Regions from separate parts of the Streptomyces sp. NPDC044984 genome, predicted to be linked through region 3. Evidence: riboswitches for the same ligand, from Rfam matches in the RefSeq annotation. Region 3 holds a riboswitch; each other region holds the start of a gene.
What was found. A riboswitch is a leader RNA that binds a small molecule or an ion and turns the genes downstream of it on or off. The one in region 3 is predicted to bind cyclic di-AMP.
Positions count from the first base shown of each region.

Region 1 (4,651 bases), on a different contig from region 3:
TCCCCCTCCCCATCTACGCCATCTGCGACCTGCTCGGCGTCCCGCGCGAGGACCAGGACGACTTCCGGGACTGGGCGGGCATGATGATCCGCCACGGCGGGGGGCCGCGCGGCGGGGTCGCCCGGTCCGTGAAGAAGATGCGCGGCTACCTCGCCGAGCTGATCCACCGCAAGCGCGAGGCGCTCCCCGCCGAACCCGCCCCCGGCGAGGACCTCATCTCCGGCCTCATCCGCGCCTCCGACCACGGTGAGCACCTCACCGAGAACGAGGCCGCCGCCATGGCGTTCATCCTGCTGTTCGCCGGTTTCGAGACCACCGTCAACCTGATCGGCAACGGCACCTACGCCCTGCTCACCCACCCCGACCAGCGCGACCGCCTGCAGCGGGCCCTCGCCGCCGGGGAGCACGGGCTGCTGGAGACCGGTGTCGAGGAGCTCCTGCGGTACGACGGCCCCGTGGAGCTCGCCACCTGGCGGTTCGCCACCGAGCCGGTCACCATCGGCGGACAGCGCATCGCGGCCGGCGACCCCGTCCTCGTCGTGCTCGCCGCCGCGGACCGGGACCCGGAGCGGTTCGCCGACCCGGACGTGCTCGACCTCGGCCGGCGCGACAACCAGCATCTGGGGTACGGCCACGGCATCCACTACTGCCTGGGCGCCCCGCTGGCCCGTCTGGAGGGCCGGACCGCGCTCGCCACCCTGCTGACGCGTCTGCCGGACCTGCGGCTCGCGGTGGAACCGGCCGAGCTCCGCTGGCGGGGCGGGCTCATCATGCGTGGACTGCGCACGCTCCCGGTGGAGTTCACTCCTCCGCGCACGTGACGGACCGGGCCGCCGTCCGCTGTGCCCCTGAGCGGGCCAGCGCAAACATGACACGCTCTCAACTCTGTGATCTTCACGTGATCTGCGCGGCATGAACTTGTGACAAGTGATCGTCTGCGGATACGTTCACCCATCAAGTGCGGCACATGAGTTCCACTCGCCGCGCCGGTCATTGCTGTCTTGCGAAAGGTTTCCGCATGCTCTCCGGAAACGGTCGGCACCGTCGTCCCCGCCAGGCTCCGGCTCTCCTCGTCGCGGCCGGAGTGACCGGCTCCGCCATCGCGATCCCGCTCCTCGGGGCCGGTAGCGCCAGCGCGGCCGACGGTGCGACCTGGGACCGGGTCGCCGAATGCGAGAGCGGCGGTTCGTGGAGCCAGAACACCGGCAACGGCTACTACGGCGGCCTGCAGTTGACCCAGGACGACTGGGAGAACTACGGCGGCCTGGACTACGCGACCAGCCCCGACCAGGCCAGCCGAGGCCAGCAGATAGCCGTGGCCGAGAGAATCCTCGCCGACCAGGGGGTCGGCGCATGGCGCACCTGCGGACTGACGGCGGGCCTCGGCGAGGACTCGGCGCCGGCCGACATCGACACGGGTGTGGCGGAGGACTCGACCTCGGACTCCTCCGGTGCCTCCGGCTCTTCGGACTCGTCCGGATCGTCGGACTCCGGCGATCCGTCCGCTTCGTCCTCCCCGTCGGCCACGTCCGACCCGTCGGTCGATGCCGAGGGGGAGGAGGGCGGCGAGGGTGCTGCCGGTGAATCGGCCAAGTCCGACAAGTCGAGCGGCTCGGGCACGGATTCGGACACCGGCTCCGGCGACGGATCCGGCACCTCCCCCTCCGCCTCGGCCACCCCCAAGGGTGACGAGTCGGACAAGTCCGGGCAGACCACCGGTTCTTCCGAGGTCACCGACACCGAAGGCACCGGCACCGGCCGCCACCGCGGTGTCAGTGCCGAGGAGGCTGAGGCGGAGGGCCGTACGCCGGAATCGTCCGGCCGGCATGCCTCGCGCGGCACCGACGCCTCGCGCGATGCCGCCGACGGTTCGTACACCGTGCGCACCGGCGACAGCCTCTCGTCCATCGCCGACTCCCTTGAACTGGGCGGCGGTTGGCGGTCGCTCTACGCCGAGAACGAGCAGGTCGTCGGCGCCGACCCGGACCTCATCCTGCCGGGCCAGGAGCTCGAGGTCGGGGTCGAACCGGGCGAAAAGTGACGCCCGAAGGAGCGTAGGCCCGGCGGCAGTTGGCGTCATGGTTCGCGGTAAATGTCCGGTTTAAAGGCTGTGAGAGATAGGTCTCAGAAGCCCTGATCGTCTTTGAAATTCCGCGGATCGCGTGCCTACGGTCGTGACCGCTCGCCACCGCGGGCCCCGGCTGCCGCCACGCCGAATCCTGCCAGTGGCAGCACGGGAACAGTCGTCGCGTCATGCGCCGCAGGCAGGAGCGGGGGACCCAAGGTAAGTGCCCCTTCCGGTGGTTGACACCGGATCGGGCTTGGGGTGAAGCCGCGTCCCGTGAGGGGCGTGGCCGGGCAACTCAACCGGCCCGAACCCGACAGCTCACCTCGCAGGCGTCGGTGAGGGGATCCAACCATGCTGTTTTCTGGCAAGGGCAAGCACCGTCGTCCGTCCAAGGCCACCCGCGCGATCGCCGTCGCCGGTGTCGCCTCCGCCGCCGTCGCCGCCCCGCTGATGGCGGCCGGCAGCGCCTCCGCCGCCACCGCCTCCGAGTGGGACGCCGTCGCCCAGTGCGAGTCCGGCGGCAACTGGTCCATCAACACCGGCAACGGTTACTACGGCGGTCTGCAGTTCTCCGCCTCCACCTGGGCCGCGTACGGCGGCACGCAGTACGCCTCCACCGCCGACCAGGCCAGCAAGGCCCAGCAGATCGAGATCGCCGAGAAGGTCCTCGCGGGCCAGGGCAAGGGCGCCTGGCCGGTCTGCGGCACGGGCCTGTCCAACGCCGCCTACACCGGCTCCTCCTCGAACGGTTCCTCGGCCGGCTCCTCGCAGAGCCAGGACACCGGTTCCACCGAGACCCGTGAGACCGAGCAGAAGGCCTCCCGCTCCGCCGAGCGTCCGGCCGCCGAGAAGCAGGCCGAGCGGAAGGCCGAGAAGACCGTCACCACCCCGACCGGCGAGAAGGTCGAGAAGGGTGACGGCGAGTACAAGGTCGTCAAGGGCGACACCCTCAGCTCCATCGCCGCCGAGCGCGACGTCGAGGGCGGTTGGGCCGAGCTGTTCGAGCTGAACGACGACATCGTCGACGACGCCGACCTCATCTACCCGGGCCAGCAGCTGCACCTGAAGTAAGCGGCTGCCCCACGGCTCCCCGCCCCGGTGCGTCTTCCCCCGTACGCGCCGGGGCGGGGTTTTTGTGACCGGGTTTCCGGAAACGGCTTTGTTCCGTTCGGAAACAATTTACTCTCGGTTCTGTCCATGGGGCGGGCGACCGGCGGCCCGATCGCCCGGGGCCGGTTAGGCTCGGACTCGCAAGACCCTCCGGGGTCCTGCCCACCCGCGTCACATCCAAGAAGGAGATGCTCGTGCCGTCCATCGACGTCGTCGTAGCCCGGGAAATCCTGGACTCCCGAGGCAACCCCACGGTCGAGGTCGAGGTCGGCCTCGACGACGGCAGCACGGGTCGTGCCGCCGTCCCGTCCGGCGCCTCCACCGGCGCCTTTGAGGCCATCGAACTCCGTGACGGCGATGCCAACCGTTACCTGGGCAAGGGTGTCGAGAAGGCCGTCCTGGCCGTCATCGAGCAGATCGGCCCGGAGCTCGTCGGCTACGACGCCACCGAGCAGCGCCTGATCGACCAGGCGATGTTCGACCTGGACGCCACCGACAACAAGGGCTCGCTCGGCGCCAACGCCATCCTCGGCGTCTCGCTCGCCGTCGCCCACGCCGCCTCCGAGGCCAGCGACCTCCCGCTCTTCCGCTACCTGGGCGGCCCCAACGCGCACCTGCTGCCGGTGCCGATGATGAACATCCTGAACGGCGGCTCGCACGCCGACTCCAACGTGGACATCCAGGAGTTCATGATCGCCCCGATCGGCGCGGAGTCCTTCTCCGAGGCCCTGCGCTGGGGCGCCGAGGTCTACCACACCCTGAAGAAGGTCCTGAAGAGCAAGGGCCTGGCCACCGGCCTCGGCGACGAGGGCGGCTTCGCCCCGAACCTCGGCTCCAACCGCGAGGCCCTCGACCTCATCCTCGAGGCGATCAAGGAGGCCGGCTACACCCCCGGCGAGCAGATCGCCCTCGCGCTCGACGTCGCCGCGTCCGAGTTCTACAAGGACGGCTCCTACACCTTCGAGGGCAAGGAGCGCTCCGCCGCCGAGATGACCGAGTACTACGCCGAGCTCGTCGACGCGTACCCGCTCGTCTCCATCGAGGACCCGCTGTTCGAGGACGACTGGGAGGGCTGGAAGACCATCACCGCCAAGCTCGGTGACAAGGTCCAGCTCGTCGGCGACGACCTGTTCGTCACCAACCCCGAGCGCCTCGCCCGCGGCATCGAGGAGGGTGCCGCCAACGCCCTGCTGGTCAAGGTCAACCAGATCGGCTCGCTGACCGAGACCCTGGACGCCGTCGAGCTGGCCCAGCGCAACGGCTTCAAGTGCATGATGTCCCACCGCTCCGGCGAGACCGAGGACGTCACCATCGCCGACCTGGCCGTCGCCACCAACTGCGGCCAGATCAAGACCGGCGCCCCGGCCCGCTCCGAGCGCGTCGCCAAGTACAACCAGCTGCTGCGCATCGAGGAGATCCTCGACGACGCCGCGGTGTACGCCGGCCGCAGCGCGTTCCCCCGCTTCAAGGGCT
Region 1 covers NZ_JBEZBE010000009.1:87,174-91,824, reverse strand. The annotation lists gene AB0A94_RS12455 (cytochrome P450) at 1-821, shown strand, start outside; gene AB0A94_RS12450 (transglycosylase family protein) at 1,019-2,041, shown strand; cyclic di-AMP (ydaO/yuaA leader) riboswitch at 2,247-2,415, shown strand; gene AB0A94_RS12445 (transglycosylase family protein) at 2,420-3,139, shown strand; gene eno (phosphopyruvate hydratase) at 3,373-4,651, shown strand, end outside.
Region 1: another riboswitch for cyclic di-AMP. It lies ahead of AB0A94_RS12445 (transglycosylase family protein); the one in region 3 lies ahead of AB0A94_RS36250 (peptidoglycan DD-metalloendopeptidase family protein).

Region 2 (4,651 bases), on a different contig from region 3:
GACACCGGCCCCGAGCGGCTGCTGCTGTCCGGTCCGGCCGACTTCGACCGGGTCGACGAGGTACGGGCGTCCGTGGACGCCATCCTGGTCGGCGCCGGCACGATCCGCGCCGACAACCCCCGGCTGCTGGTCAACTCGCCCGAGCGGCGCGCCGCCCGCGTCGCCGGGGGCCGGGCCGAGTACCCGCTCAAGGTCACCGTCAGCGGCTCCGGCGACCTGGACCCGGCGGCCCGGTTCTGGCACATCGGCGGTGAGAAGGTCCTCTACACGACCGACGAGGGTGCCGGGCGCGCCCACGCCCTCGGCCTCGCCGCCGACGTCGTCCCGCTCGGCGCCGAGCTCGACTGGCGGCTGCTCCTTGAGCACCTGCACGCCGAGCGCGGGGTCCGGCGGCTCATGGTCGAGGGCGGCGGCACGATCCACACCCAGCTCCTCACCGAAGGGCTGGCCGACGAGCTCCAGCTGGTCCTCGCCCCGCTGTTCGTCGGCGACCCCGAGGCCCCCCGCCTCTTCGGCCCCGGCTCCTACCAGGGCGGCCGGCTGCGGCTGGTCGAGAGCCGCCCGATCGGCGACGTCGTCCTGATGCGCTACGAGCCCACCGCCCCCGGCACCGGCCCGCTGCCCTCCGCCGCCGACCACCACTGGCTGGCCCTCGCCTGCGAGCTGGCCGCCGAGTGCCCGCCCTCGGAGACGGCGTTCAGCGTGGGCGCGGTCGTGGTGGCCGCCGACGGTACGGAGCTGGCGCGCGGCCACTCCCGGGAGGGCGCCGATCCGGTGGTGCACGCGGAGGAGGCCGCGCTCGCCAAGACCGACCCCGCGGACCCCCGGCTCGCCGGCGCCACCGTGTACTCCAGCCTGGAGCCCTGTGCCCGCCGCGCGTCCCGGCCCGCGCCCTGTGCCCGGCTGGTCCTGGACGCGGGGGTGCGGCGGGTGGTCACGGCCTGGCGCGAGCCGGACACGTTCGTGGCGGGCGCCGACGGCAGCGCGGTACTGGCGGCCGGGGGCGCCACCGTCGTCGTCCTGCCGGAGCACGAGGACCGCGCCAAGGCGCCGAACGGACATCTGCTCGACCGCTGAAACCGGGCCGCCGGCAATGGATGTGCGCCGGGTCCTGCGGATGGCGTACACTGGTTTCACCGACGCGGGGTGGAGCAGCTCGGTAGCTCGCTGGGCTCATAACCCAGAGGTCGCAGGTTCAAATCCTGTCCCCGCTACTGAAGGCCGAGGGCCGGAATCCAAGGATTCCGGCCCTCGGTGTTTTCCGTTCCTCCTCCGCTTCCCGCTCTCACTCAGCGTGAGCGGTCCGTCCCGCAGCGCATAACAACTGACGTACGGTCAGAAACCGTCCGTCGCGCGAGACGGCCTGAAGCACGGTCAACTCGCCCGTTTTTGACCGCCCGTGGGAAGTAAGTCCACCCGGAAATCGTTAATGATCAAGAGGAACGGCTTGGAATCAGGCCCTCGCGTCTATTAACGTTCGATAACGCAGCGCGGTCGTCCCAGCCGTCACAGAAGTCGGCTCCGTGCGCACGCGCCGAATCCCGCGAGGGAACCGGGGAACCACCACCATGGGGTGAATCGCGTGGATACCACCGTGGAGACACGGCTCGTATACGCGCGTAGGAGACCTTCCCGCTCCGAACCCGTCAGCTAACCCGGTAGGCGAAGACGGAAGGAAAGGAGCGCGCCCACGTGGCGTCCAACCCGCCTGCCCCCGAGGCCCCGTTCAAGCCGAGCGACACCTTCGCCTACGGCGCCGGCCGCGCCGACGAGGGGCCCTTCGAGGAGTGGAACCCCACCGCGGAGTCCGTTCGCCCCGTACGCGGCCGGCATCGCGTCTCCAAGCAGCGCGGCGGAGGACTCGCCCGCAGCTCCACCGTCCTGGGCGTCGGCGTCATCGCCGCCGTCGGCGCCGGCGGCATGGCCAGCGCCCAGACCGGCAAGCCGCCGGTTTCGATCTCCATGCCCGACCTCCCCAACGTGGGTTCCCTCATCTCCGACGAGGAAACCCCCGAGGGATCGGCCACCCCCCTCAGCACCCTCGGCATGACCGCCGCCGACACCGAGCAGGGCTCCGCCGACGCCGGTGAGGCGCTGCGCACCAGGATCATGGCGCAGGTCGAGCAGCAGCAGGCGCAGGCCGAGAGCAAGGCCGAGGCGGAGGCCGTCGCCGCCGCCGAGAAGGCGGCCGCCGAGGCCGCCGCCAAGGCGGAGAAGGAGGCCGAGGCCAAGGCCGAGGCCGCCAAGAAGAAGGCGGAGGAGGAGGCCGAGAAGAAGGCCGAGGCCGAGCGCCTCGCCAAGCTGGCCAAGCAGTACGCGCTGCCGACCTCCTCGTACACCGTCACCTCCACCTTCGGCCAGGCCGGCGCCTACTGGTCCTCCGGTCAGCACACCGGCCTCGACTTCGCCGCCCCCACGGGCACGCTGATCAAGGCGGTCCACACCGGCACGATCACCTCCGCCGGCTGGGACGGCTCCTACGGCTACAAGACCGTGCTCACGCTCGACGACGGCACTGAGATCTGGTACGCACACCAGTCCTCCATCAGCGTCAGCGTCGGCCAGAAGGTCAACACCGGCGATGTGATCGGCCGTGTCGGCTCCACCGGCAACTCCACCGGGGCCCACCTCCACCTGGAGGTCCACACCGGCGGCTCCGCCTCGGGCATCGACCCGATGGCCTGGCTGCAGAGCAAGGGCCTCACGGTCTGAGCGACCCGGCTTCCCACGCCCTGAACCCCGGCAGTCCCGACGACGACCTCTCGACGTCAGGGCCGCCGGTCAGGTGCTCTCCGGGGCGGTGCGGACCCGTCAGGGCCGGTGGGCGTTCGGGTCGTACGCGCCGTACGGGTACCCGTACGGCGGCTCTCCGTACGGCGGCTGCCCGTAGCCGCCGTACCCGCTATACCCGCCGTACACCGCCCACGGCGCCGCGGTGACCGGAACCCGGGGCGCGGTGGCGCGGGCCGCGTGCTCCAGGGCCGGCCGGGCCGCTGCCCGCCGGTGCCACAGCTCCAGCAGCAGCTCACGTTCCCGGGTGACGAAGTCCGGCCCCGCCCGCCCGAGCCGCCCCCGGTGCCGCAGGAACGCCAGCGACGTCGCGTACGCCTCGTACGCGGCGACCGACCGCGCCGCCGCCCGCCCGCCGCAGCGGCGCGCGTACCGCAGGGCGACGCGCCGCGCCCGCATCGAACCCAGCGCGAACGGCTCCGCCGCGTCGAGCCACCCGGCGGCCACGTACGCGGGCAGCTCCTCCCGCACGGTCCGCAGCTCCCGCTGCCGCGTCCACACCACCAGCCAGGTCAGCAGCCCGAACACCGGCACCATGAACACCGCGTACACCGCGAGGAAGCCGTACTGGCCGAGCGTCGAGGAGCCGTTCCACAGCGCGTGCACGCCCATCGCGAGGAGCAGCCCGCCGAGCGGCAGCAGCACGCGCCGGACCCGCTGCCGGTCCGCGGACAGCGCGGCGACGCCGAAGCCGATCCCGGTGAGCACGGTGAACAGGGGGTGCGCGAACGGCGACATCACGATGCGGACGAAGAAGGTCGCCGCGGTGACCGAGGCGATGCCGCTCTCGCCGGTGAGCTGGTCGGTGCCGAAGGCGGTGCCGAGGTAGAGGATGTTCTCGGTGAACGCGAAGCCGGTGGCGGTGACCCCGGCTATCACCACGCCGTCGAGGATCCCGGTGAAGTCGCGTCTGCGGAACAGGAACACCAGCAGGACGGCCGCGGCCTTCGCGGACTCCTCCACCACCGGCGCTATGACGGTCGAGCCCAGGGTGTCGGCGCCGGTCGGGTCGGCGGTCGCCGTCGCTATCCACCGGGTGGCGAAGCTGTTCGCGACGATCGCCATCAGCGCCGCCGCACAGGCACCCCAGGCGAAGGAGAACAGCAGGTTCCGCCAGGGGCCCGGCTCGACCCGGTCCAGCCACCGGAAGGCGGCGACGAGCAGCGGTACGGGCAGGACGGCGAGGCCGAGCCCGACCAGGAACCCCCGCGTCCCGGTCTGCTCGCGCACCAGCGCCAGGATGACCAGCCCGGACAGCGCGAGCAGCGTGATCAGCGCGCCGTACCGCACCCAGGGCCGCTGCCACCAGTGCGCGTGCCGCGGCGCTCCGCCGGGGGCTGCGCCGGGAGGCGTCGGGTACGGGGGACTGGTGGCCACGGGATCGACCCTCACGAGGCGGGGCTGTATCAGGCTCGGTCTGCTGCCTGCTCGTCCTGCGGTACGCGGCGGAAGAGCACGTCGTTCACGACATGACCCTTCTCCAGTCCCTGCGCCTCGAAACGGGTGAGCGGCCGGAAGGCGGGACGCGGCGCGAAACCGCCGTCCGGCCGCGTGTTCTCGAAGCCGGGGTGCGCGGTGAGCACCTGGAGCATCTGCTCCGCGTACGGCTCCCAGTCGGTGGCACAGTGCAGCACCGCCCCCGGCGCGAGGCGGCTCGCGGCGAGGGTGAGGAACTCCGGCTGGATCAGCCGCCGCTTGTGGTGCCGCTTCTTCGGCCAGGGGTCGGGGAAGTAGACGCGCAGCCCGCCGAGGGAGCCGGGGGCGAGCATCTCGCGCAGCAGGATGATCGCGTCGCCGTTGCCGACCCGTACGTTGGTCAGCCCGAGCCGGTCGGCGAGGTTGAGCAGATTGCCCTGGCCGG
Region 2 covers NZ_JBEZBE010000020.1:13,212-17,862, reverse strand. The annotation lists gene AB0A94_RS21950 (dihydrofolate reductase family protein) at 1-1,077, shown strand, start outside; tRNA gene AB0A94_RS21945 (tRNA-Met) at 1,141-1,214, shown strand; cyclic di-AMP (ydaO/yuaA leader) riboswitch at 1,523-1,680, shown strand; gene AB0A94_RS21940 (M23 family metallopeptidase) at 1,693-2,712, shown strand; gene AB0A94_RS21935 (PrsW family intramembrane metalloprotease) at 2,812-4,167, opposite strand; gene trmB (tRNA (guanosine(46)-N7)-methyltransferase TrmB) at 4,197-4,651, opposite strand, start outside.
Region 2: another riboswitch for cyclic di-AMP. It lies ahead of AB0A94_RS21940 (M23 family metallopeptidase); the one in region 3 lies ahead of AB0A94_RS36250 (peptidoglycan DD-metalloendopeptidase family protein).

Region 3 (4,651 bases):
CTCGCCGCGCGCCCGCTGCCGGACGACTGGCCGTTCGAGTCCCGCCTGGACGGGCGCGAGGAGTACCCGGTCGAGGGCGGCCCCCGCTTCGTCCGGCCCGCCCTGTCCGTACGCACCGCGGACGGGCGGCGCGGCACCGAGTGGGCCTTCGACGGCCACGAGAGCGACGACGGCGAACTCCGTCTCCGCTTCCGCGACGGCGGACTGACCGTGACCCTGCACTACCGGATGCGCGACGACGTGGTCGAGCGCTGGGTGACCCTGCACAACCGGGGACCCGCGGCCGAACTCCTGCGCGCCGACTCCGCCACCTGGACCCTGCCCGAGCGCGAGCACTGGCGGCTGTCCCAGTTGCACGGCCGCTGGGCCGCCGAGTCCCGGCTGACCCGCGCCCCGCTCACCTACGGCGAGAAGGTCGTCGGCAGCCGCCGCGGCCACACCGGACACCAGCACCTGCCCTGGGTCGCGCTCGACACCGACGCGACCGAGGAGCGCGGCGAGGTCTACGGCTGCGCCCTCGGCTGGTCCGGGTCCTGGCGCATCTGCGTCGCCCAACTCCCCGACGCGCGCGTGCAGATCACCGGCGGCGCGGGGCACGACGACTCCGGCCTGCTGATGCTGGGCACGGAGGAGACGTACGTCACACCGGTCTTCGCCGGTCTGTGGAGCGACGGCGGCTTCGGCGGCGCCAGCCGTGCCTGGCACGCCTACCAGCGGACGCACGTCGTCCCGGACGCGGACCGGGACCGGCCCGTGCTGTTCAACTCGTGGGAGGCCACCGGGTTCGACATCTCGGAGGAGCAGCAGCGGGAGCTCGCGGCGCGGGCCGCCGCGATGGGCGTCGAACTGTTCGTGGTCGACGACGGCTGGTTCGGGGCACGGACGAGCGACCGGGCCGGGCTCGGCGACTGGACGCCCAACCACGGCCGCTTCCCCGGCGGCCTGAAACCCCTCGCCGACCATGTGCACGGGCTCGGGATGCGGTTCGGCATCTGGGTCGAGCCCGAGATGGTCAACCCGGACAGCGACCTCTACCGGGCGCACCCCGACTGGGTGCAGTTCCAGCCGGACCGCCGGCGCACGGAGTTCCGCAACCAGCTCGTGCTCAACCTCGCGCGCGACGACGTCCGGGAGTACCTCTGGGAGCGGCTGGACGGGCTGCTCTCCGGCACCCCCGTCGACTACGTGAAATGGGACTTCAACCGCTGCTTCAGCGACGCCGGCTGGCCGGACGACCCGTATCCGCAGCGGCTGTGGACCGACCACGTGCGAGGCCTGTACGCCCTGCTGGACCGGCTGCGGGCGGCCCATCCGGGGGTGGCCTTCGAGTCCTGCTCGGGCGGCGGCGGGCGGATCGACCTGGGGGTCCTCTCCCGTACCGACCAGGTGTGGACCTCGGACAACACCGACCCGCTCGACCGGCTCGCCATCCAGCACGGCTTCAGCCAGCTCCACCCTGCCCGGGTGATGGCCGCCTGGGTCACCGACAGCCCGAACGCGATGCTCAACGGGCGGGTCAGCTCGCTGCGCTTCCGGTTCGTCAGCGCCATGGCCGGGGTGCTCGGCGTCGGCGGCGACCTCGCGCGGTGGACCGAGGAGGAGCTCGCCGAGGCGCGGGAGTGGGTCGCGCTCTACAAGGAGATCCGGCCCGTCGTCCAGCGCGGCGACCTGTACCGGCTGCGCCCGCCGGAGGGCGGGCTGAGCGCGGTGCAGTACGTCCTCGGCGACGAGACCGTCGTCCTCGCCTGCCTCCAGGCGCAGCACCACGGGGAGCCCGTCCCGGCCCTCCGGCTGCGCGGCCTCGACCCGGAAGCCTCGTACGAATGCCGCGAAACGGGCGAAACGCACCGAGGTGCCCTCCTGCTGCACCATGGGCTGCGCATCGGTCTGCGGGGAGATCTGGACGCCGTGGTGGTGCGGTTGCGGCGTCTGTGATTCTCCCGATTCGGGTGTTCTGTCCGATTGGGCGGTTTCGCCATAACGCGCCCCGAAAGGGAGGGAGATGGGGAGGGGGTGCGTGAGCATCGTCATATCCGTGACGATGTGTTATCGCCATGCTCACGTAATTCTGGTGGATGGCAAGGGAATTCGCGCGGGAAAGGGAATCCCGGCTGACGCTCGGTGACGTCAATTCCGCCTTTGGATCACGGAAAACGGGTTCGCGGTGAACTCCGTGCTTGTCCCTTCGCGTCCGGGTCGCTTACGTTCACCACCGATCCGGACGGACGCCTAATCCTGCCGCCGCCCGGAGCCCGCACACACTGACCCGTGTACGGCAGGAGCGGGGGACCCACAGGTACGACCGCCTGTTCCGGTTCCCGGGACGGCTTGGGGTTAAGCCGCGCGACAGCGCGGCCGGGCATCTCCAGCCCGAACCCGACAGCTCACCTCGTAGGCGCCGGAGAGGAATTCGTCATGCCCGCGAAGGGTAAGCACCGCCGTACCAAGGCCCAGCGTTTCACCCGCTCCATCGCCGTCGCCGGAACCGGTGGCGCCGCACTCGCCCTGCCGTTCCTCGGCGCCACCGGCGCGCACGCCGCCACGCCGCAGACCGCCCCCGAAAAGGCCGTCCAGACCCTTTCCGCCGCCGGCCAGAAGACCGTCGCCGAGAAGGGCGACGAGGCCCGCACGTACACCGTGAAGGCCGGCGACTACCTCGCGAAGATCGCCGAGACGGAGCACGTCGACGGTGGCTGGAAGAAGCTCTACGCGGACAACCGCGAGGCCGTCGGTGACGACCCGGCGCTCATCCACCCCGGTCTGAAGCTCTCCGTCGACGGCGGGGCCGCCGCGAGCGCGCCGCAGAAGCCGTCCTCCGCCAAGGCCCCGCAGGCCCCGGAGCAGAAGGCCGAGCAGCCCGCCGAGCAGCCGGTGGAGCAGTCCGCCGAGCAGCCCTCCTCGGAGACCTCCACCCAGACCACGGGCGCCGACCAGGCCGCGAGCACCTCCGGTTACAGCTCCCCGGTGCCCGGCGCCGGGCTCGGCACCGCCTACAAGGTGGCCGGCAGCATGTGGTCCAGCGGCTACCACACCGGCGTCGACTTCGCCGTCCCGACCGGCACCTCCCTGAAGGCCGTCGGCGCGGGCACCGTCGTCTCCGCCGGCTGGGCCGGTGCGTACGGCAACCAGGTCGTCATCCAGCTCGACGACGGCCACTACGCCCAGTACGCCCACCTGTCCTCGCTCTCCGTCTCGGCCGGCCAGACCGTGACCGGCGGCCAGCAGGTCGGCCTCTCCGGCTCGACCGGCAACTCGACCGGCCCGCACCTGCACTTCGAGATCCGCACCACCCCGGACTACGGCTCGGACGTGGACCCGGTCGCCTACCTCGGCTCGAAGGGCGTCTCCATCGGCTGACCCCCGCGGCGACCTTCCTGACACGCGCGCCGAAGGCCGGACCCCGATCCCCGGGTCCGGCCTTCGGCGTATTCCGGAATTGGCCAACATTTTGAGAGTGTCTTATCTCACCGTCCGTCAACCCTTCCTTACGGTCGCGTAGGTCACATTAGAAGGTGAATCATGAGCGGTTGTGGCAGACGATTCGAAGAGTGACAGCAGAGCAGTGATCGGGTCGTACGTGGCGGTGGGGGACAGCTTCACCGAGGGCGTCGGCGACCCCGGCCCCGACGGGGCGTTCGTCGGCTGGGCCGACCGGTTCGCCGTGCTCCTCGCGGACCTCCGGCCCGAGGGCGACTTCGAGTACACCAATCTCGCCGTGCGCGGAAAGCTGCTGGACCAGATCGTGGCGCACCAGCTGCCGAGGGCGGTCGAACTCGCCCCCGACCTGGTCTCGTTCTGCGCGGGCGGCAACGACATCCTCCGCCCGGGCAGCGACCCGGACGAGGTGGCCGAGCGGTTCGAGCGGGCGATCGCCGCGCTCACGGCGGTGTCCGGAACGGTGCTGGTGACGACCGGGTTCGACACCCGCGGCGTGCCCCTGCTGAAGCATCTGCGCGGCAAGATCGCGACGTACAACGGGCACGTGCGGGCCGTCGCCGACCGCTACGGCTGCCCGGTGCTCGACCTGTGGTCCCTCAGGAGCGTCCAGGACCGCAGGGCCTGGGACGCCGACCGGCTGCACCTGTCGCCGGAGGGGCACACCCGTGTCGCGCTCCGCGCCGGGCAGGCCCTCGGCCTGGACGTCCCCGCCGATCCCGAACAGCCCTGGCCGCCCCTGCCGCCCCGCGGCACCCTCGACATCCGGCGGGACGACGTCCAGTGGGCCCGCGAGTACCTGGTGCCGTGGATCGGCCGCCGGCTGCGCGGGCAGTCGTCGGGCGACCACGTGATCGCCAAGGGAACGCTGTCGCCGGACGACATCAAGGTACGGATCGCCTCGGTGGCGTGAGAGCCGCCCGTCGGACGAGGCCGGTCCGGCACCCCGGTGCCGGACCGGCCGCACATAATGGACTGTCTGACCGACTCCACCTGGAGGTACCGTGGCCGGTTCCCGTTCCCAGAGCTCCGGGCCGCGTGCCCTGCGGCCCGTGGCCTTCGGCGCGGACCCGAGTGGCGAGCGCATGGCACGCATCCGCAGATCCCCGCACTTCAAGGACGGCGTGTTCCAGAACCCCGGGGGCGCTGCCCGGATCCGCCCGTCGGGGTCGACGCGGGACCTGGCGAAGATCTACCTCGACAAGGACTCCCGGTC
Region 3 covers NZ_JBEZBE010000058.1:5,427-10,077, forward strand. The annotation lists gene AB0A94_RS36245 (alpha-galactosidase) at 1-1,935, shown strand, start outside; cyclic di-AMP (ydaO/yuaA leader) riboswitch at 2,250-2,411, shown strand; gene AB0A94_RS36250 (peptidoglycan DD-metalloendopeptidase family protein) at 2,416-3,357, shown strand; gene AB0A94_RS36255 (SGNH/GDSL hydrolase family protein) at 3,563-4,348, shown strand; gene AB0A94_RS36260 (MBL fold metallo-hydrolase) at 4,440-4,651, shown strand, end outside.

Region 4 (4,651 bases), on a different contig from region 3:
CGGGTCGGCCGAGGAGCCGCCGTCCTCGCCCCGCCCCGCGGCGCCCGACGTGAGGCTGCTCTCCAGTCCGCCGAGGTCCGGCAGACCGAGGTCCGTGGTGATCTTCACGGTGCCGGACAGCCGCTCGACGTCCGACTTCGCGATCTTCTCTATCAGCTGCGCTGCGGTGATCTCCGGCAGATCGGGGTCGCCGGAGTCGGCGATCGCGGGGACGAGCCCGATGGTCGCGGCCGCCACTCCCATCACCGTGACCGGGACGACGTACCGCGCGGCCCTGCGCCGTCGCGTGCGCGGCTCGCCGGCCTCCCCCGCGGTCGTCGTGTCGTCGGATTCGTACGGTGCCATGTGTGCCCTACCTCCGTGGTCGGCGGCGGCTTTTCGTCTCGTGTCCTCGCACCAGTCTCACCCTGAGCCGCCATTCTCACCCGAACCGGTGAGAAGTGGTGTTGTCCGTCGTGGTCCATCTGACCAAATCCGGCAGGCGGATTCGTCAGACCCCGGACGCAACTCCACGTACTGCTGGGGTATGACACGGAGGGCGGTTTCCTCCCCCGCCCCGTAGGGGTCGCGGAGGAGTCCGGGCCGGCTCAGCCCGCGCGGTGCACCACCGCGTCGCACAGCTGCACGAGCGCCGCCTTCGCCTCGCACTCCCGCAGCGGGACCAGCGCCGCGCGCGCCTCCTCGGCGTAGCGCACGGTGTCCCGGCGGGCCTGCTCCAGCGCGGGGTGGACGCGCAGCAGCCGCAGCGCCTCGGCGTGCCGGGCGTCGTCGGTGAGGTCGGAGTCGAGCAGTTCGCACAGGGCGACGTCGTCGGCGAGACCCAGCCGGGCCGCCCGTTCGCGCAGCCGCAGCACGGGCAGGGTGGCGATGCCCTCACGCAGGTCGGTGCCGGGGGTCTTGCCGGACTCGTGGGAGTCGGAGGCGATGTCCAGGACGTCGTCGGCGAGCTGGAAGGCGACGCCGAGCCGCTCGCCGTACTGGGTCAGCACGTCCACGACCGCCTCCTCGGCCCCGGACATCATCGCGCCGAACCGGCAGGCGACGGCGACCAGCGAGCCGGTCTTGCCGCCGAGCACGTCGAGGTAGTGGTCGACCGGGTCGCGGCCGTCCTGCGGTCCCGCGGTCTCCAGGATCTGCCCGGTGACCAGCCGCTCGAACGCCTCGGCCTGCACCCGCACGGCCTCAGGACCGAGGTCGGCCAGGATGTGCGAGGCCCGCGCGAAGAGGAAGTCCCCGGTGAGGACCGCGACGGAGTTGCCCCAGCGGGCGTTCGCGCTGTCGACGCCGCGCCGCACCTCGGCCTCGTCCATCACGTCGTCGTGGTACAGCGTGGCCAGGTGGGTGAGCTCCACCACCACGGCCGAGGGCACGACACCGGGCGCGTAGGGGTCGCCGAACTGGGCGGCGAGCATCACCAGCAGCGGACGGAACCTCTTGCCGCCGGCCCGCACCAGGTGCTGGGCGGCTCCCGTGATGAAGGGGACCTCACTCTTGGTGGCCTCGAGCAGCCCTTCCTCGACAGCCGCCATTCCGGCCTGGACATCGGCTTCCAGAGCCTGGTCCCGCACGCTCAGCCCGAACGGCCCGACGACGGTCACGAGGGTCTCCTGTCTGCTGGTGTCCACTGGCGATTACACGGAATGTCGATAGGTCGCTGCCTTCACTCAAGTCAGCGTATCCGGTCACGTTTCGATCACCGTCAGCGCCCGGGGTTACGGGCAGGGCGGTACGGGAGCAGGAGCGGAGTGCTTTTGACCATTCGATAACAACGGACATTCTCCGACTTTCCCGGAGGCGGCGATCCACTCCTCGACCCGGCCCCCGGCCCGCCTCCCGGGCCGCGACCCATCACGCGGACCATCCTGCCCGTCCCGGCGTCCGATTTGCCGCAAATGCTGAGCGAATTCCCCTTGGCGAAAAATGCGCTCACCGGCGACCCCCAGTGAAGTGGGTCACGCGCGACCCGGCACCCCCACCACCGGCCGCCACCCGCCTTCTCCCTTTCCAGGGCACCGAGTTGACCCTTGGCACTCGCAAAGGATCAAGCATCCCAAAACACCCATTGCAAGATCAAACGGCGCCTTGTGTGAGATCCGCACTTGTTCCCGACATGTGCTCTCGCATACGTTCCGGGCCTGCCGGGTGGACGCCTAATCCTGCCGCCGCCCGCATCAACCCACGACGATCACTCAGAACGGCAGGAGCGGGGGACCCAGGTAAGCCGCCGGACCGGACACGCGCCGGAACGGCTAGGGGTGAAGCCATGCCCGCAGGGGCACGGCCGGGCACTCTCCCGCCCGAACCCGACAGCTCACCTCGCAGGCGTAGGAGAGGAACCCAGACATGCCTGCTTTCGGTCAGCACCGCCGCCGCCTCGTCCGCTCCCTCGCCGTCGCCGGCACCGGCGTCGCCGTGGTCGCCCTGCCGCTGTTCGGCGCCACCGGCGCCGCCGCGGCCACCACCGAGCCGACGACGACCGCTGCCGCCCCCGCGACGGCGTACCCGGACAACCTCGACGGCTGGATCCGCGAGTCGCTGGACATCATGGCGCAGCACGGCATCCCCGGCAGCTACGACGCCATCCACCGCAACATCATGCGCGAGTCCTCCGGCAACCCGTACGCCATCAACAACTGGGACTCCAACGCCGCCAAGGGCACCCCCTCGAAGGGCCTGCTGCAGGTCATCGACCCGACCTTCGCGGCCTACCACGTGCCCGGCACCGCCTTCGACCCGTACGACCCGGTCGCGAACATCACGGCGGCCTGCAACTACGCCGCCGACCGCTACGGCTCCATCGACAACGTCTTCGGCGCGTACTGAGCCACCCGCTGACGGGCGAGCGTCCTCGCCCCGCCGAACAGTCGCTCGAGGACGACGGCCACGCCGTCGTCCTCGTTCGACGTGGTGACCTCGTCCGCCACCGCCTTCAGTTCGGGATGCGCGTTGGCCATGGCGACGCCGTGGGCCGCCCAGTCGAACATGGGGATGTCGTTCGGCATGTCGCCGAAGGCGACCGTCCGCGCCGGGCTCAGCCCCAGGTGCTCGGCGGCCAGCGCCAGTCCCGTGGCCTTGGTCACCCCGCACGGCTGGAGCTCCACGGTGCCCGGCCCCGACATGGTGACCGTGGCCAGTGAACCGACCACCGACCGGGCCGCCGCCGCCAACGCGTCGTCGGACAGGTCCGGGTGGCGCAGCAGCACCTTGCTGATCGGCCGGTCCCACAGCTCCCCGCGCCGCTCGATCCGCACCGCGGGCAGGGTCGGGTGCGGCATCAGATAGCCGGGCTCGATCAGCGTCAGCCCGTCGACCCCGTCCTGGTCGACCGCGGCGTACACCTCCCCCACCTCGGCCTCGATCTTGCCGAGCGCGGTCTCCGCCAGTTCCCGGTCCAGCGTCACGGACCACAGCAGCCGGTCCGCGCCGGCGTCGTACACCTGCGCGCCCTGCCCGCACACCGCGAGCCCCGTGCAGCCGAGGTCGTCCAGGAGCGGCCGCACTCTGGGGGCCGGGCGCCCCGTCACCACGAGGTGCCGCGCGCCGGCCCGCTCCGCACGCGCGAGCGCGGCGAGGGACCGGTCGGAGAGGGTGTCGTCGCCGCGCAGCAGCGTCCCGTCCAGGTCGGTGGCGATGAGCGAACAATCGGTGGGTGCGGCCATGATCAGAGAATACGGACAAGCCGACGGTCCGATTCACCGCGCCCGTTTGCGTTCGCTTTCGGTGCGGTTCCCCTTCTCTCGACGCCGGGTAAGGACCGGTTCAGGACTCTTTCCCCGTTTGGCAAGAACATGGTCCGCTATCTACCGTCCGCCCGGTCCCGGGCGGTACCTTCCAGGAGTCCAGGGGGGACTTGATCGGGGGGTCAGGTGAGCAGTGGACGCGTGCGCGTGCTGAGGCCCGAGGAGCTCGGCGAGGGGGAACGGGAGCGCTGGCGGGAACTGCGCGCCGCGACGGACGCACCGCGCAACCCGTTCATGGAACCGGAGTTCAGCATCGCCGCGGCCCGGGTGCGGCCGCGGGCCCGGATCGCCGTGCTGTACGCGGGCGGGCAGCCCGCGGGCTTCCTGCCGTACGAGCGGGGGGTGCTGGGGCAGGGCCGGGCGATCGCGCTCGGGGTGTCGGACTGCCAGGGCGCGGTCCTGGCCCCCGGTGCCGCCCCGGAGACGGGTGAACTGCTGCGGGCCTGCTCGGTGTCGAGCTTCGCCTTCGACAACCTGGAGGCCGGCCAGGAGCTGTTCGTGCCGTACGCGGCCGAGGAGCACGCCACGTACGTCATCGACGTGGAGAAGGGCTACGAGGCGTACGAGTCGGTGCTGCGCGCCCGGTCGCCGAAGTTCCTGAAGACCACGCTGGCCAAGGAGCGCAGGCTGGGCCGCCGGGCCGGAGCCGTGCGGTTCGTCTTCGACGAGCGCGACCCGGCCGTGCTGCGCGCGCTGATGGGGTGGAAGTCGGCGCAGTACCGCAGGACCGGGCGGCGCGACCGGTTCGCGCGGGAGTGGATCGCCCGGCTCGTGGACCGGCTCGCCGGGACCCGGGCCGCCCAGTGCACGGGCACCCTGTCGGTCCTGTACGTCGGGGACCGCCCCGTCGCCGCGCACTTCGGGCTGCGGTCGGCGTCCGTCCTGGCCTGCTGGTTCCCGGCGTACGACCC
Region 4 covers NZ_JBEZBE010000001.1:146,491-151,141, reverse strand. The annotation lists gene AB0A94_RS00735 (DUF2092 domain-containing protein) at 1-345, opposite strand, end outside; gene AB0A94_RS00730 (polyprenyl synthetase family protein) at 588-1,598, opposite strand; cyclic di-AMP (ydaO/yuaA leader) riboswitch at 2,170-2,338, shown strand; gene AB0A94_RS00725 (transglycosylase SLT domain-containing protein) at 2,344-2,823, shown strand; gene AB0A94_RS00720 (HAD family hydrolase) at 2,787-3,659, opposite strand; gene AB0A94_RS00715 (GNAT family N-acetyltransferase) at 3,867-4,651, shown strand, end outside.
Region 4: another riboswitch for cyclic di-AMP. It lies ahead of AB0A94_RS00725 (transglycosylase SLT domain-containing protein); the one in region 3 lies ahead of AB0A94_RS36250 (peptidoglycan DD-metalloendopeptidase family protein).